DNA from 3 places in the Piscibacillus sp. B03 genome. Region 1 is predicted to be linked to each of the others. Evidence: riboswitches for the same ligand, from Rfam matches in the RefSeq annotation. Region 1 holds a riboswitch; each other region holds the start of a gene.
The links. A riboswitch is a leader RNA that binds a small molecule or an ion and turns the genes downstream of it on or off. The one in region 1 is predicted to bind cyclic di-GMP.
Positions count from the first base shown of each region.

Region 2: linked by a shared signal. The riboswitch ahead of ACTWQB_RS12640 (anti-repressor SinI family protein) and the one ahead of ACTWQB_RS10450 (response regulator transcription factor) in region 1 are both predicted to bind cyclic di-GMP.
Region 3: linked by a shared signal. The riboswitch ahead of ACTWQB_RS12740 (response regulator) and the one ahead of ACTWQB_RS10450 (response regulator transcription factor) in region 1 are both predicted to bind cyclic di-GMP.

Region 1 is NZ_JBQQCO010000014.1:4,449-10,590, forward strand. Features, by position in the region: gene ACTWQB_RS10430 (class I SAM-dependent methyltransferase) at 1-115, shown strand, start outside; gene ACTWQB_RS10435 (NUDIX hydrolase) at 129-536, opposite strand; gene ACTWQB_RS10440 (tetraprenyl-beta-curcumene synthase family protein) at 577-1,647, opposite strand; gene ACTWQB_RS10445 (lysophospholipase) at 1,665-2,456, opposite strand; cyclic di-GMP riboswitch class I at 2,602-2,685, shown strand; gene ACTWQB_RS10450 (response regulator transcription factor) at 2,729-3,112, shown strand; gene ACTWQB_RS10455 (gamma carbonic anhydrase) at 3,144-3,656, shown strand; gene ACTWQB_RS10460 (hypothetical protein) at 3,689-4,255, opposite strand; partial or broken gene ACTWQB_RS10465 (HAD hydrolase-like protein) at 4,319-4,992, shown strand; gene ACTWQB_RS10470 (hypothetical protein) at 5,183-5,458, opposite strand; gene ACTWQB_RS10475 (MazG-like family protein) at 5,495-5,788, opposite strand; gene ACTWQB_RS10480 (hypothetical protein) at 5,926-6,142, shown strand, end outside.
Region 2 is NZ_JBQQCO010000019.1:23,667-29,808, forward strand. Features, by position in the region: gene ACTWQB_RS12620 (IclR family transcriptional regulator) at 1-113, shown strand, start outside; gene ACTWQB_RS12625 (hypothetical protein) at 187-687, opposite strand; gene ACTWQB_RS12630 (hypothetical protein) at 1,069-2,424, opposite strand; gene ACTWQB_RS12635 (Crp/Fnr family transcriptional regulator) at 2,491-3,219, opposite strand; cyclic di-GMP riboswitch class I at 3,313-3,400, shown strand; gene ACTWQB_RS12640 (anti-repressor SinI family protein) at 3,402-3,551, shown strand; gene ACTWQB_RS12645 (nucleoside hydrolase) at 3,635-4,579, shown strand; gene ACTWQB_RS12650 (hypothetical protein) at 4,651-5,172, shown strand; gene ACTWQB_RS12655 (MFS transporter) at 5,671-6,142, shown strand, end outside.
Region 3 is NZ_JBQQCO010000019.1:40,819-46,960, forward strand. Features, by position in the region: gene ACTWQB_RS12720 (chromate transporter) at 1-97, shown strand, start outside; gene ACTWQB_RS12725 (aldo/keto reductase) at 242-1,069, shown strand; gene ACTWQB_RS12730 (fumarylacetoacetate hydrolase family protein) at 1,092-1,937, shown strand; gene ACTWQB_RS12735 (hypothetical protein) at 2,040-2,321, opposite strand; gene ACTWQB_RS12740 (response regulator) at 2,415-2,777, opposite strand; cyclic di-GMP riboswitch class I at 2,876-2,967, opposite strand; gene ACTWQB_RS12745 (N-acetylmuramoyl-L-alanine amidase) at 3,189-4,253, shown strand; gene ACTWQB_RS12750 (gluconokinase) at 4,526-5,989, opposite strand; gene ACTWQB_RS12755 (MurR/RpiR family transcriptional regulator) at 6,002-6,142, opposite strand, start outside.

The DNA of each region.
Region 1 (6,142 bases):
CGAGCTGCTGACCTATCTTAAAAATTTCCCAGCGAAGCAAGCTGACATTATCCGATATCAGATGGTCAATCGAAGTGAGAAAGCGCCGTTTGTAGTGGCGTTGTATAAAAAATAGATACATACCACTGTTAAGACTGTAGTATGTATCTAGCACCTAAACGGTTAAGTAATTGAGAGATTCCTTCAGGATGATAAGGCATTAGTCGGTCAGCTTCCTCTATGTCGACCCATTCCACTTTCAGTATATTTTTTTCTTTTGGTATGACATCTGGAACTTTCAAAGTTTCACCTTTAAATGTAATAAAATGAACATGGTTTCCATCCATAAACGCTTCATTAATTGCGATCACTTCATGAACCTGTACATCATACCCCGTCTCCTCTTTGGCTTCTCTAACAGCTGCGTCCTTCAGCGTCTCATTGACTTCAACGGCCCCACCTGGCAATGACCAGGTTTTGTTCCTGTTTAATACCATTAAAACTTTATTCGTTTTTTCATCAAACAAAAGTGTATAGGCTACATCAATTCGTTTCATATATCTACTTCCCCCATGATTTAAGCGAAAGAAAAAGGGATCACTCCCCCAATCCTTTCTTTTTTTTCCACTTTCGGTAGGCTCGTCCATTCATATAAATCAATTGTGCTTTAAGCCCACAATGCCTTAGAAGTTCTTTCTTGAGTTGTTCTCCATTGTTTAGTTCATCGGCCTTTAAATCGGATAAATATAAGCCAACGAGGCCGGAGACGATGAGTTGGTGGAAGTCGGCGTCTGGGATTTTTTTAGTTGATGTTTTGCTGCCATCGATAAAAAACTTCAGTCGCTCGATTGTTTTTTGTTCATCGTGATAATAATGACAGAAGTTTAAGTCGCCTTCTTCTTCGTCCTCGCGTTGGTCGATATAATAGTCTAATAAAATATGTAGGCCTTGCATATAAGGAAAATAGGATTTCATCACTTGTGCGCTGTAATCGTAGCCGTCCAGTGCATATGAAATAATTGAAAAAATACCAATAGTTGACCCAGTGACTGCGGAGAATTCATTCCACAGCACTTCATCATGTTCGTTTTCATGTTCGTACCATTCGGTCAACCTTGGAACGCGTTCAATCAGTGTCACGTGCTTATGAACTTGTAAGTCTATGTAAAGTTGGGCGAGCCGTCTGACAGCTGGGTAAACGCGTTGATAGTTTGGAATCGATTGTACGACTTCTTGGCACGTATCCACTAATGACTTCAAGTAACCTGCATCGTCTTGATCTTCACGAAGTTCATAATAATTAGGGTGCTCTTCAATTGGGTCCTTAGATATCGCATTGAGCATGGAGTCGTGTAAGCGTCTAAAGTCATCAGGATCCATCGATGTGCTGCGATCACAAAGGTTATCTAAATAATCGCTAATTGTCTGGTAAGCTATGATGAAGTTTATCGCATCTTTCCAACGAGTTTTCGCAAGGGTGGCATAGATGGACCCACCCTCGCAGTGAAAGGTTTTGGTGCCAATACTGGCTTTAGCTTGAGTCCTTAATTCTTCATTCGGTATTCGGTCGGCATAGTTTTCCCAGTACTTTAGACTTTTTCTCACTTCAGGAAAAATATGTCGGTAACACGTATACAGTAATTTTGGCAACGTCCTCGGGACATTCACAGTCAATGTGAACCCTCCTAAACTGGTTCTTGTTTAATTCGATGGTCTAGAAAAGTAATAATATCTTCTAGTACTACGTCACGTTCAGGTTCATTAATGATTTCATGATAAAGGTCTTCGTAAATTTTGATCGATTTTTCGTTGACGTCAATTCCATTAAACCATTCTTTTACCGCTTCAACATCTACTAAATGATCCTCTCCACCTTGGAGTAAAATTGTTGGAACATCTGGGAATTGGTCCATTTTTTTAAATGCCATGGCTATCGCTTTTTCAAATTCATGATACCAGCGGACGGATACTTTTCTTAAAAACAATGGATCTGAGACATCGTGCGCATTGTACGCTTCATTACGAGTTGCGTAATACGACCGGACCCCTGTTTTAAAACGTACGGAAGGAGATGCGACATTTAAGAGTTTTGAAAAATAATATACAGGTCTTGCTAATCCATTTTTCATACCTAAAGCTGGTGAGGATAAAACAATTCCAGCTAAGTCTTCTTTGTGCTGTTGAGCCGTACGGACTGCGATTAACCCGCCCATGCTGTGTCCAAATAGGAACACGGGTAAGTCATATTTTTTCGCTTCATCGATCCAGGAAAGGACCGTAACAATATATTCTGTAAAGGACTTGATGTGTCCTCTTTTTCCTTTTGTCTTACCTTGGCCAGGCAAATCCCCAGCAATCACGTGGAATCCATGGTGATTTAATCGATCAAAAAACCACTCGTAACGTCCTGAATGCTCAAAAGCACCATGCACTACTACAACTATTGCCTTCGCTTGATCAGCGCGTCTAACGATCATCACAACTCCCCCGTTTCATTTAATAAATCTTATTATTAACATATTAGCATAATTCAACAAAGGAGAAACAACAGTATGCTGAAGGTAATTTTGTGAACGTGTAATCCTTGTCGAAATATGTTTATTCACACGATAATATGGTACTATATCTTAAAGGCAAATCTTATGAAAGTAAGAGACGCAAAGCCACGGGCCTAAGGGGGTTTCCTACGGTAGCCGGGTTGCAATCACTTTTTCTAGTGTTTGCGATTGATAGAGGAGTGATTTAAAACATGTATAACATTCTGGTAGTAGACGATTCAAAGTTTATTCGTCAAAGAATTACCAACACCTTAGATCAAACAAAACATTATAGGGTTATATCGGAGGCCTCAAACGGGATTGAAGCTTTATCCATATATCGTAAGTTGAAGCCAGATGCGGTCATTCTTGATTTAACCATGGATCAATTAGACGGGTTTAAAACGCTATCCTTAATGTTGAAGCTTTTTCCCTTTGCAAATGTCATCGTCTTTTCATCATTAACTAGCAAACTAACTAAAGATGAATGTTTTCAACTAGGTGCTAAAGACATAATTGCAAAGCCTAATTTCAAGTCAATTATTCGATCCTTAGACCAAATTTTCGAAGCAAAAATAGCTAATGACTTTCAATAATAGTAGAAAAATGAACTAAAGGAGGAACCACATGATACTCCCATACAAAGGAACTTATCCAAAAATTGATGAAACCGCTTATATCGCAGATGATGTTGTCATTTCAGGTGATGTGACCATTGGGAAGTATAGCAGTATTTGGTTTAAAACTGTCATCCGTGGAGATGTGTCGCCAACTTATATAGGGGACCGCGTCAACGTTCAGGACCAATCGATGTTACATCAGAGTCCAAATTTACCGCTTATTTTAGAAGACGGTGTATCAGTGGGGCACCAAGTGATGCTTCATTCGTGTACGATTAGAAAAAATGCCCTAATCGGAATGGGCTCGACAATTTTAGATGGAGCTGAGATTGGAGAAAACGCCTTTATCGGCGCAGGCAGTCTTGTTCCGCCTGGCAAAAAAATTCCTGCGAACACGCTGGCATTCGGGCGACCTGCCAAAGTCGTTCGCGAGCTGAATGAAGAAGACTACAAGGAATTAGAACGCGTAAGAACTGTCTATGTGGAAAGAGGACAAAACTATAAGAAGTTACAGGGTTAATGTTGACGCTCAGAGATTGTTCTGGGCGTTTTTTATTCCCCATGCTTACTTAAAACCTCACCATCTTTAGACAACCCTTTGATAGCTGTAACCTCACCAATGGTTAAATAGTAACGTTTCCATTCATTCGTGATGATGTCTATTTTTTCATATGTTTCATCCACTCTTGCTTTTACTTCTATAATTTCAGGATTAACTATTTGACCATATGCTACGTGAAAGTCGTGAAGTGGCCTTCCTTTACTGTCATACTCACGGAAAGGTTCTGAGTAAAGACTTAGCTGATCATGGTGATAATGACTCCACCCATGATGTCCAACGTTTTCCCAACCATCTTCATCATTTCCCTTGAAGTAAGCAAGTCCTAGTGCTTCATTTTCTTGAGCACCAGCTAAGTCATCTGGAATCGTTGAGTACATCACAATCGTCACACCATCATACTCAGTTGTATGTATCACACGATTCACTTTAAAAGGAATTGATTTGTCCATCGCTTCTTGAAGGTTTTCATATGTTCTAACCTCAAAGTCAGACCTCACAAACCAACTTATTAATATGATACCTAAACCAACCAGTACCAAGGTAATTCCATTTTTCATAACCTAACACCCTCTTCACAGGCTTATACATCTAATGATACATTATTAAGCATACTTACTAATTATGAAAGCAAAGGAGACTACATATGACCAAAGCTGTCATCTTTGATATGGATGGGACGCTTTTCCAAACAGATCAAATACTAGAATTATCACTGGACGATACATTTAGCTATTTAAGGTCGCAAAATAAATGGAGTTCTGAAACACCGATTGAGCAATACCGAGATATCATGGGAGTTCCTTTACCTAAGGTGTGGGAGATATTATTGCCTGAGCATTCTGTTGAAGAACGAAATCAAGTTGATGCCTATTTCTTGGAACGGTTAATAGAAAATATTTATGACGGGAAGGGCGCTCTCTACCCTCATGTTGAGGAACTTTTTCAGGATTTAAAAGAGAACAATTTTTCTATATTCATAGCTAGTAACGGTCTCATCAAGTACTTAGAAGCAATCGTGAGTTACTATATACTTGATCACTGGGTCACCGAGACGTTTAGTATTCAGCACATTGATTCCTTGAATAAGTCCGAGTTAGTTGAGGCGATCATTCATAAATATAACATTACGGACGGTGTCGTTGTTGGCGATCGTCTCTCCGATATCAACGCGGCAAAAGATAACGATCTCATGTCTGTCGGGTGTAACTTCGACTTCGCACGTGAAGAAGAGCTCGCACAAGCTGATGATGTTATTGATGATCTACTGGAAATAAGAAAAGTGCTTTCATTATAGTCTGCGGTTGACGCTCGGCAAATTGCACGAGCGTCTTTCTTTATAATACAGTTCGTTTCGCCAAAGTCTTTATATGTTTCGCCTAATTAGTGTAATGTTTCGCTAAACTTACAGGAGGTTTCGCCGGATTCGCACGAACTTTCGCCAGTATTAGGTAAGGTCTCGCCAAACTTTTCGGGGTTTCGCCAATTTATAAATTCCATTCGATGTTCACATGGTCACAATCGATATTCGGGCGCTTTCTATTGACATTCGCAGGCTCCCTATCGCGACTTGGATTGCCTCTATCGACATTCGCGCTCTCCCAATCGACATTCAAGCTCCTCCTATCGACAAACAACGCCTCCCAATCGACATTCAAGCTCCTCCTATCGACAAACAACGCCTCCCAATCGACATTCAACCTTCCCCTATTGACATTCCGACTCGCCCTATCAACTCTCACACCTCTTTTATCAACATCCATGGCTCGTACATTGAAGTACTGTCGATCCTCTTATCACTAATTACTGATTTTGCTGTCCCATTTAGTAACCTTTTTCTTTATAAGGTCGTATAAATCTTCATCATCACTCATTTTATAAAACATGGCTAAGGAAACTAAAAGAGCATCTATGCATTCTTCTTTTACATCTTCTATTCCTAATTGTTTATAGTTGCTACCACTAGCTTTTTGATAAGATAATACAGCTTGTGCCGTTTCACCTGCTTCTTCTGATAACTTTAAAGCCATTTGTTCTAATGTTTTAGGTTCTTTTTGACTTAACATCTTAATTTCCTTTAATAAATGCTCCATAATCTAGCCCCCTATTTCAATGATTTATAAGTTTCCATACTTTTCCTTAAGAGCTAAATTTAGTGTAACATTAATTGAACATAAATTGAACATAAATTGGAAATTTTATGGTAAAATCAAAATCCGGCAGTGAGAGTATGAATAAAATAATCGGAATTAGTATATTAATCATAGGGATTGTTTTCGCTACATACATCATCTACAACCACCAACAGTTGCCGAATCAAAATGATGTTTTCGATATAACTAAAGACTGGTCGCCGCCAACTGAAGATGTTTTACTCGTTGAGAAGGTTAATGACGAGTGGCTAACGATTTTTAGGAATCAACATTCCATTATGATTGCAAAATTAG
Region 2 (6,142 bases), on a different contig from region 1:
TGGGAGTTAGCACGCCTATGCGTGAATTAACTGAGCAAGACGAGGAAGAGATTTTAAAGAGTGTGATTGAGAATAGTGAAAAAATATCTAAGGAGCTTGGGTATCAAGGATAAAAAGAGGACAGGTAAGACACTGCTTAAAAGGAATTTCACACAAAAAAGCCAACGAGTTTTTACCCCGTTGGTTTCAGTTAAGGGTTGTTATGTTGGAGGAAGTAGATAATACTTGTCCTATTTTATTATCTAAGTGTCGATCAAGTGACAGATATGGAAGAGAGGTTTCGAAGTCATTAGAGTGGTAGAATAGCTTGACTAACTCACTATGTTCATTGAACGTTAATAGCAGGTAGAGATCTTTCTTGAGGTTTCGGTAATAATGCTGTTGCTTATCACTCATCCACGATTCGCAAAAATAGTCGTACAAGTAATAGTCATGCCTGATCTTAATCACACCAAGCCCTGCGCTAAATGCATTGGAAACATGAACAGGGTGTTCTTGTATTTTAAAAAGGTAGTTGTTTATACTGAATTCATTTATGACTGGGTAGAGTGCGCGATAAGGTTTGCCAGTTTGATTTAAATGGCCTTCTAATATATTGTAATTGATTTTGATAAAATCAGTGTGCGGGATATTAGTATATTCATAGATCGGCACAAACACAGACCCAGTATCTACCATGTAACTCACATTGGTATAATCAACATTTTCTTTGAGTCTGTAGGCTGGCTTAAAGCTTTTTAGTGTGTTCATTTATTCCACACCTCTTTCGGGGAAATTTGTTGCTCTAAAGCACCCACTCTGCAATAATTGTCGATTTTTTTGTTTTTAAGTATTTTATCACAATAATATATACAAGTAAACAATATATTTTGAAAAATCTGATAATTAATGTTTTTTAACTTTTAAAACATCAAACCAGATTTGAGCGACACATGAGGCGATTACACGATCACAACAGTGTGTTTAAACGACACACGAGGAAATATTGCGATCATTTAAGTGAATTTAAACGACATTCGGGTGAAGGTGTTAAATGAAAAACCGTTCATGGCGACGTGAACGGTTTCCTTATACAATATAATACATCCCTACCATCAATAGATAGAAGACGCCATATAACATGAGTGCATATTGCCAGTTCATTTTCATCCCAACGTGGACGGAGTTTGTGTTAGTCAAGTTTCCGACCATTAAGTTCGTTGCCGATAGTGGCGAGACAAGAATCGTAATCATCCAACCTGATAGTAATCCGATACTTAGTAATAGATGATCACCTGCGAACAATGGGCTTGAGCTTAGCGTGATTGCAAGTGCCGTGTTCGTGATGATAGGGTGAACGCCTATAAATGATAGTAGGTTTACGACTAATGCCAACACTGGTAACAAGATTAACAAATGATTGATGCCGCTTACTTCAATTAAATAAATAATCCACTCGCTTGCCCCAGCATCGAGAATCGCAACGCCAAACACACCAGCTGCGATAAACAACGACAATTCGTTACCCATTTTCGGAAGCCTGCCTTGTGTGTAATCGAGTAATTCTTTTCCGAACGCTTTAGGTGATTGGTAAAACAATGACCAAACCGTTGATACGACAATCGCCATGATTGGAATAATCGTTAAAACCGATAAGTCAACAAAATGTTCAATGGTCATTGTAATGACAGTCATTCCGATGATAATCATCAACAATTCGATTAATTTGCGCTTAGCTTTTCCAATCGGAACTTCGCCTTCATTTTCTACAATTTTAATCGGCTCGCTAATTTTTCCCATTGTGAAGAGTCCAAGAATGAATCCTGCCAATGCAAAAACAAATCCATAAGGGAAGAGCTGCGCCCAGGTCACGTCAAAGTAAGATAAGATAAGTGCGATCGAAATAAAGTAAGGCGACCATAAGAAGCATAAGGAAAATCCTCTAACGAGTGCTCGGATTCGCGTATCACGATAGTCGATGAAGGAGGACGTTTCCGTTAAGTGATACATAATCGGGATGGTCCCGAGATTCATGACAGAGCCAATACTTAATAGGGTTATTTTTAAGTATGTATAGAGCTGCCTTGATGTTTTAATGTAGTAATTAAACACCGTGTTCATATAGTTTAAGTATTGGCCTGTCCGAATTGGAAGCGAGATTAATGGAACAAAGATAAAAATCGCCAGTAAGCCAACATTCTCTCGCATCCCATGGAAGAGCGTAATCAATCCATCACCATTTAAAAGCATCAGAAAGCTTGAAATGAGTAGTGTGCCGATTAAAATCATGGGTGTTTTTCCTAAATAAGGGATATAGGAAATGACGGTAATCGTGGCGAATAGACTGACGAGTATTGGTAAAAGTTCAGAATCTAAGAATTGCGATGTTAAGTAGGTTAAACCCATGAGTAATGCTGCAACGGGTCTAATGATGATCCACTTCATGTTGATACTCCCTTTTAGTTCAAGTTAGTTAATATTATAGGTGTTTTAGTAGCTCTTGTCATGGCGTTAACTCGGGTCCATATATAAGGCTTGAATATAAGGTGGGTTTGGATCGTGTTCGACTAAGGAGTGATGGACATCGATTTGTTTTCGTTTAGGAAATTTCACAAGACCTTCTTCAGCGAGTTCATTTAAAACGGTGGAGACTGACTCTCTGCTTGCTCCAATCATGTTGGCTAATTCTTGTTGGGTGATGGGTAATGTAATGGTGTAATACTCTTCATCTTGAGATGGCTTGTTGTATCGGTTGTGTAGAGACTGAAGAAGATGAATCACTTTATCTCGACAGTTGTCTAAAGCCATCATTTTAAGGCGTTGTTCACGTTCTTGGAGGCGTTCGCTTAGTGTTTCTAATGCTTTTTGAAATAAAGCTGGGTACTTGCTGGCTAGGGACATGAAGCTTTGTTCATCGATGGAACAAAAGTGGGTTGGTTCGATTGCCTCGACATAAGCGTCATCGCAGTTAAGGGAAATAGACTTCATTTTTCCAAAAGTACTGCCGGGACCTAAAATACTATACGTAAACTGTTTTCCCTCATCGTTCATTGTATAAATTCTCACGGAGCCTTCTTTGATGAAACATAACTCTTGTTGTGTGGCGTCAGGTGTTCTAATGATATCATTTCTTTTGAAATGAGTGTGTTTAATACACTTAACCACATCTTGACTTGCAGGAGGTGTAACCTGGTCCAAAAAACCGATTTTCGATAGATACCACATCTCGTCGTATTTCATCAAAGTTCCTCCTAAAAATTTTTTATAAATGTTAAGTATCTAACAGAATTATATAATATTTTAGAATAGTATTAAAGATAAGTTATATGGGTTTATTAGAAAAGGCAAACTACTTGAAAGGGTGGGACGCAAAGCTAGTGGTCTAAGGGTGTGGGGAACCTATGATGGCACGGCTGCCTCTTATGAAGTGGGGAGGAAAACGAACGGTGACGCTTTCAGAAAAAAGTGAAGTTGTTTTGTTGGATCGAGAATGGGTTGAGCTTATAAGAGAGGCAAAGAAGTTAGGGTTAAGCGTTAAGGAAATTGAGACTTTTATAAAAGATAAAAGTTAATATTTTCCTGTATATTCTTAACAACATTTTAGATGGCCTTCAATAAAATGGAGTAAAATCTATTTTATATTGGAGGTTTTTTTGTGGCGAAAATTCCAGTCATTATTGATACGGATCCTGGCATTGATGATTTCATGATGCTTATTGTTGGATTGGCACATGAAAAAATCGATGTTCGTTTAATTACAACAGCTGCTGGCAACCAAGAACAGGATAAAACTTATGAAAATGCCTTAAGGATGGTTAGTTATCTAGGAAAAGATGTGGAAGTTGCTCGTGGCTTGGATCGGCCGATTTTTAAGGAGTTAGAAACTGCGCCAGATTTTCATGGTGAGACGGGGACTGGGAAAGTGCTTTTTCCTGATCCTGTCATCGAAGGAAGTCAACGACCAGCCATTTCAGCCATGTATGATGTTATTATGACTTCTGACGAACCGATTACGATTGTGACGAGTGGACCTTTGACCAATGTCGGAATGCTTCTAAATGCTCATCCTGAGGTAAAATTTAATATAAAGAAAATCTCGATTATGGGTGGAGCGGCAATGGGAGGGAATGTCATTCCGACAGCGGAGTTTAATATTTATGCCGACCCTGACGCTGCAGAATTGGTGTTTCGCTCAGGTGTACCAGTCGTCATGAGTGGGCTTGATGCCACAAGGGAAGCTTACTTACTAGAGTCAGAGATTGAAGCGATTCGTGAAATTGGTACGGATTTAGCGGAAAAAGTGTATAAGATGTTGAAGTTTTATCAAGAAGCGGCAGAAGGATCACCATTTAATGTACCTTACTTTGAAGATGTGGTGAGGCTTCATGATGCGTGTGCCATTGCTTATGTGATTGACCCTAGTTTGTTTAGAGGAAATTTTTATTATGTCACGGTTGAGAGGGCGTCACCATTAACAGCTGGGACCACATTTGTGGATTATTTAAACACATTAGATATGCAGCCAAATGCATATGTGTTATATGATGTGAATCGCGATGAGTTAGTTAATTTGTTTTTCGATGCGCTTCACCAATACTAGGTTGCACAGTGAGTGAATCTCTAGTATAATGCCCAATTGTGTGTTTGAGTTTTAAAAGAAAGGGGCATTCGATGAGTTTCCCAAGATTATTAGAGTTGGAGTCTGAGAAAACTCAAGAAGAACGTCAAGATGAACTTGAGAATATGGAGTTTCAAGTCTTTCGAATGCGTGAAAATATGAAAGAAATCTCAAAGAAATATGAAATCGTCGGCATTGATCAAACGAAACAAGACCATTGGGTGATTGTGTTTAAAGATGCGGATGATGAACAGGCACAGCTTATGGTAAATGATTGCGAAGGGCCGTTTAAAGGACATTGGGATTCTTGCATGCAACTAGAATTTAAAGATGAACGTACAGTTCATATTAATGATATAAAAGGGCCTGAAGATCGAGGCTATGGTTCAATTTTAATGAACCATTTAAAAGATTTAGTAAAAGAATTTAATTATCAATATATTACAGGTGATTTGGTCGAACGTGATTGGGATCATTTGAACCGTTTGACGCACTTTTATGAAAAGCATAATTTTGATGTTGAGGTAGATTACGACCATCAAAAAGGCGAAATTATTTGGTATGGTGATTTATAATGGAGTAGTTCAGTTTTAAACTGGACTGCTTTTTATTATAGGTTGTCATGTTCGTATCGTTATAGAAATTTTTTGGACTGTAAGTAATTTGAGTGCGATGAGCGAAGGTGGCGACTCCAGGTCGGCTAAAAGCGGCCACGTCCTGCACCTGCGATTACTCGGCGCAAACTTAGTCAATGAAGTAGTGCAAGTAGCATTTGTGGCCAACGCCGACACTAAAACGTCCAGTTCGTCGCGGGAATAGCACGAGCTGAGGGGCCACAGGATGTGGGTCAGTTCGGCGTTGCAACACGGATGTTGCGAACTTAGCCGAACATCAATAATACCCGAACGAGTTGTACGAGTTCGGAGAAGTTGAAGTCGTGCCCACGGAAAGCGTCCACCGAAAGCGAATCACAGCAACAATCAAAAAAACGGCCGATAATCTCGCGACTGGAAGGAAATTTTAATCATTTGATAAAATAATACAATACATATAACACCGAAAGAAGGGTAACCATGGAGGAGACAGCCTATTCATTTAGGGACAGGCGTTTTTGGCAGTTGTCACTTGGGTTAATGCTGGCATCTGTGTTTGTGTTTTCGAATTTATATATTGTTCAGCCAATCTTGCCTATTTTGGCTAAAGAGTTTGATGTTTCGGCTACGGAATCGAGTTTGCTATTTTCGGTAGCATCTTTTTCATTAATGATTAGTTTACTAGCGTTTGGATTTATATCTGATCGAATTGGACGTTTAGGTATTTTAAAATGGACGATGCTGTTATCAGTCGTGCCGCTCTTCATCATGCCCATGGTGGATTCGTTTTATGCGTTGGTGTTTCTAAGGTTATTGGTTGGCATTTTTGCCGCAGGATTACCGGCTGTAGCGGTTGCTTACATCTCAGAAGAGGTGTCACCTGGCAGCCGTGCACTAGCTGTGACGATTTATATTGCAAGTAATGCTTTAGGTGGTATGGCCGGACGAGTTT
Region 3 (6,142 bases), on a different contig from region 1:
AGTAATCGTCAGTTTAATTTTATTAGAGAGATTTAAAGTACACCCTGCGTGGGTCGTTGCTGGTTCATTGGTTTATGGAGCCGTTATCTTATCTTAAAATAGTGTCGAAAACACAATTTCATATTTCTACAATATTTCCAAGGAAATATTTCAAAATTCTCCATGATGTCGAGTGGTGGATGATATTTTTTCAAAAACGTATCAGCTTTCGATATAATTAGATTTAAAAGGAGGATGACTAATGATTCAATCTCTACAAGATCGGATAAAATTAAATAACGGTGTCGATATGCCAGGGTTCGGACTTGGCGTTTACAAGGCTGAGGATGGTAAGGAAGTTGTCGAAGCTGTTCGAACAGCCGTAGATAATGGTTATCGTCTGATTGATACGGCGTCTTTTTATGAAAACGAACGCGGTGTCGGTGAAGGCATTCGTGAATCAAGTGTCTCTCGTGACGATCTTTTTATTACGACCAAGGTATGGAATGATGAACAGGGCTACGACGAAACGTTGCGCGCCTTTGAGAGAAGCTTAGAGCGACTAAAGCTAGACTATTTAGATCTTTACTTAATACATTGGCCAGTTAAAGAGCGTTTACAAGATACGTGGAAAGCGATGGAACGTCTCTATGAAGAAGGAATTATCAAAGCAATAGGCGTCAGCAACTTTCACGTACATCATTTACAAAAACTATTCACAAAAGCTAATGTGAAACCAACAGTGAATCAGATTGAATTTCATCCACATTTAACACAAAACGATGTAAAAGCATTTTGTGAAAAGGAAGCAATTCAAATGGAGGCTTGGTCTCCAATGAAGAAAGGCCGACTTTTTGATGATCCAACGATTGTTGAAATTGCGGAACGTCATGGCAAATCACCTGCTCAAATTATATTACGCTGGGATGTTCAACACAAAGTTATTACGATTCCGAAGTCTGTGACACCTAGTCGTATCAGGGATAATGCTGATATATTTGACTTTTCGTTATCTCAAGATGAAATGGAACAAATTGATCGTTTAAACAAAAATGAACGAACAGGAATGAACCCAAACGAATTCGATTAAGAGGAGAGGGGCGTTATAGCCTATGAAGTTGTTATCGTTTAATTATCAAGATACGACTTATTGGGGAGTTTTAAGAGAAGACGGCATTTATTATTCAGATCATCTTATGACGTATTTTCCAAATCTACTTTCGGTCATCGAGAATTTCCATCATCTAAGCTTGGGAAATGACTTAAATAAGTTCGTGGAATGCGATGAGGTTGAGATTTTACCGCCTTATAAGCCCAATAAAAACATTATGTGTATCGGTAAAAACTATCGCGAGCATGCGATGGAGATGACAAATGATCCAAAATCAGTGCCAAAGGACCCTGTTGTTTTTACCAAATCACCAACGTGCGTGGTTGGTGATGGGAAACCAGTTAAGGCTCATCAAGCTGTTACTGAACAATTGGATTACGAGGGTGAACTTGCTGTTATAATTGGTAAAAAGGGGATTAATATTGCTGAAGAAGAGGCTTTAGACTATGTTTTCGGGTATACGATTATGAATGATGTTACAGCCCGTGATCTTCAGAAGAAACACACACAGTTTTTTAAAGGTAAATCATTAGACACATTCGCACCAATTGGGCCTCATATTGTGACTGCTGATGAAATCTCAGATGTTCAAGGTCTAAATATTCAAACGCGTGTTAACGATGAACTTAGACAAAACGGTAATACAAAAGACATGATTTTCTCAGTCGCAAAGCTGATTGAAGTGCTTTCGCAAGGTATGACACTTGAGCCTGGTGACATTATTGCCACAGGTACGCCAAGTGGTGTTGGAAAAGGATTTAATCCGCCAAAGTTTTTAAAGTCTAACGACACGGTTACAATTATGGTTGAAGGAATTGGAACGCTAAGAAACTTCATCGTGGAATAAAAGGTAAAATGAAGACAAGTTAATCCTATGAATCTAATAATGCCCTCTGTCAATTTGACAAAGGGCATTATTATTACTCATTAACATTATTGTGTAACTATACTAACCTATAACTTTTGTTTTTAATACAATTTGGTCAAGGTGTTTACGATAATCTGGAGATGATGTTTTATAAGCATAATAGTGGCGATGACATAACCCTAAACTCTTAATATCAAGATCGCAATTTTTAACTGCACATGTACGAATTTTTCTTCTAGGTTTATATGTTATATGAACATTACCATGCCTTCTTAATCTAGTGTAATGCATTTCACAAAGTTGTTTAGTTTGGACCTTAATAGGATTTGAACAACCTTCTACACAACATTTGTCTTTATTCATCATTCACCCTCCTAGTGTTTAGTGCTGATATCAACCGATTTGAGTTTCATTTGGCAAACCTAACGCATCATAAAACCTTACTTATAAATGAATCTAAGTTGAAGTAATAGTTTTTCTTAAAACTAGATCTAATTGTTCAAAGTATGGTTTAATAATGAATCCTTTGGCGCCTATCTGATTGGCTTCTTCAATATTATTATGTGTTGCCATAGAAGAACACATAATAATATTGGCATGGGAGTCATAATCTAAAATCTCCCTTAATGCCGTTAAGCCATCAACTTTAGGCATGGTGATATCTAAACACACAAGGGTTGGATGTCTTTGTTTGTACAAGTCAATTGCTTCTTGTCCATCAGAAGCTTCTACTATCACTTGATACCCACGTGCTTGAATAAATCGCTTTAACCACTTTCGCATAAACTTAGAGTCATCTGCAATCATAACAGTTACCATAATAATGAGGACTCCTCATTAAAGGTACCCTTAAAACATGACTCCAAATTCAATGTTGAAAATAACTCAACTTGAATGGAATTCATTTGATATCCTCCTTCGGCGACTAGGCTACCATGACGTTTAGTTATAACGTTTTAGGCCCTTAGTTTTGCGTCCTTACCTTTCGATAAGTTTGCCATTATCGGTTGGAATAAAATATAGAACTATTTTACCATATAACTATTCAGATAGCACCATCTGATCATCGAATAAAGTTTAATCTAGCATTGATGTGAAAACTTTTCACGAACTAGGCTACACTACGCCTACCTATTAAACTATTTAATCTATAAATTTTTGTTATAAGTGTTTAATAGTTTAAAAGATTGGACATAACTAGAATCAACTCATTAAAGGGAGGGTTTATAGATGAAGTTATATACGAAAGTTTTGCTGGTGCTCAGTCTAGTATTGATATTTTCTATGTCACTGACGGTTCAAGCGGACGAAGCTCCAATATATGAAGTTACAGCAGATTATTTGAATGTGAGAGAGGAGCCTTCATTAGAAGGACGTATTGTTGCTGTATTGGAGAAAGGTGATCAAGTAAGAGTTTTTGATGAAAATGATGGTTGGGTAAAAACGTATTACAATGAAGAGGAAGTATGGATTTCGACAGCGTATTTGAAGGAAGTAAAAGAAGATGTAGAGGTTAATGAAGATACTGAAAAGGTTAAGGTAAACGTTGAGAACGCACATATTCGATCAGGTTCAAGTGTGGAACATTCTGTTGTTGGCTATGCTCAGTTTGGAGATACTTTTTATTTACTAGATTCTGAGAATGATTGGCATAAGATTAAGTTAGAAGATGAAAAAGTAGATGCAGGATGGATTGCTAGTTTTTTAACGGAACGAGTTGACGAAGAGGAAGTAAGTGAGGAAGAGGTTGAACAATTAGTTGAGGGTGCTTTTGATAATATAGAAGTTGTACTAGACATTGGGCATGGTGGAAAAGATGGAGGTGCTGTTAGTGGCGGTATTCTTGAAAAAGACTTACTACTTGATACCGGACTAGCAGTGGCTGAAAAGTTAGAAGAAGCAGGGATCTCAGTCACATTGACAAGGGACGAGGACCAATACGTATCGTTAGATGATCGCGTGGAAATTAGTCGGAAACAAGACCCAGATGTGTTCATTAGCTTGCATTATGACTCTTACCATGATTCTTCAGTCAATGGTACAACTGTGTTCTATCATCAAGATAAGGAATTAGCTGAGTCATTTAAAAATGCTATGAGTGAGCATACTTCGCTAAAAAGTCGTGATTCAAAAAAGGCGCTTTACAAAGTGCTGACAAATAACCAAGCACCATCGGTATTAATGGAATTAGGTTTTGTCACAAATGCTAATGACTTATCAATCATTCAAACAGAAGAGTATTATGATCAAGTTGCTGAAGCAATCAAGCACGGATTGATGGATTATTTTGAGTAGATTAAGGGCATTACACGAAAACTTTGTTGCTCTAGAGCGACAGTAGGGATTGTTTCATGAACAATTGAAGGTATTATAGCGAAACTTATACTAACTTCAAGTGCACACGACCTAGTTTCATGTGCACTTGAAATCATTTTACGTACAATTGACAGGATTACACGTGCACATAATGTGATTTCAACGACATTTGCGTAAAATATGGAGCCATACAATATGGAAAAAGCTGAATATTAGGTGTTAGATCACACCCAACATTCAGCTTTTTTTATTTAATTTAACTTCCTAAACGTCTCTTTTAGTTGATCATACAATCCTTGATAAATATCAAATTGTTCTTGATAAATTTCGTGGTTCGTCATGTAAGGTTCGATTTCGGCTTTCATCGGAATCGAATTTTTTATATCTTCTAACTTATAGCCCTTCACGGCACCTAAAGCGAGCCAAGCAGCTCCCCAGGCTGAGCTCTGATGACTTTCAGGAACTTTTACAGGTTTTCCAAACGTATCGGCTAACATCTGTAACCATAGACTTGAACGGGCAAAGCCACCACTTGCGAACAATGTCTTATGATGATTGCCTAATCGCTCTAAAACATGGCCTATATGATAAATAGAAAAGATGACACCTTCCATACTAGCGCGAATTAAGTGCTCTTTATTATGCTGTGGTTGTAAGCCAATGTAACTTCCTTTAGCTTGTGCATCCCAGAATGGGGCACGTTCGCCGTTTAAGTAAGGTAAGAATATAAGCTTGTCAGAACCTGGCGCTGCTGACTCGGCTAACCGGTTCATTTCATCCATTGAGTATTGGTGATGTTCACTTGAAATTAGATCTTGAACCCATTTTAGAACGATGCCTCCGTTATTTGTCGGCCCGCCTGTAATCCATGAATCATCGGTGAATGAATACGAGAAAATCTCTTGTTTTGAATCAATAAGTGGTTCACTTGAAAACTGACGAATAGCACCACTCGTTCCAATGGTGATGGCTGTCTCACCTGGATTGATTGCTCCAATCCCAAGGTTGGCTAATGGTCCATCACTACCTGCTAGTACTACTGGTGTTTGTTGATTTATGCCCATTTGTTCGGCAATTTCTGATTTCATATTTGTTAGTTTTGTAAAAGGTGAAACAGGTTCAAATAACTGCTCTTTTGATATATGAGCTTCAACCAATGCTTGTGGGTCCCATTTTAAGTCATGAATATTGAACAGTCCTGTTGCGGCTGCCATTGAGTAGTCGACGACTTTTTCACCAAACCAGCGATAAACTAAATATTCTTTGACCGAGACGAAGTAATTCGCTTGATGAAAATAATCAATTTTATGATTGCCCATCCATTTTAGTTTAGCTAGTGGGCTCATCGGATGAAGTGGTGTTCCCGTATTTAAGTATACGGTTGACGAAATCTCAGAAGCTTCTTCTGTACTTCTTTTATCCGCCCAGATAATCGCATTTGATAAAGCATTACCTTCCTGATCAATAGCGATTAAGGAGTGCATAGCTGTAGAAAAACCAATCCCAAACAATTCTCCTGAATGACCTTGTATCGCTTGTCTAATAGCTGTTATTGTCGCTTCTTCGATTTGTCTTGGATCTTGCTCGGCCCAGCCTGACTCAGGGTGAATGATGGGATAAGGTTGTTCGTTCTCCGCTAACACTTTCCCGTCTAAGTTAAACAAAACTGCTTTGGCACTGGTTGTTCCGATGTCTAAACCTAGTATGCTTGTCATTCTTAACATCCTTTACAAACGTTTTTTCGAAATTGCTTGTCTCATGCGGTTAACAGCAGCAGTGGAATCGGCTGATGTTTTAATATGATAATTCACATATAACGCGTCAATAATACTTAATTCTGCGATTCTTGAAGCTAGTGCCTCCGTGCG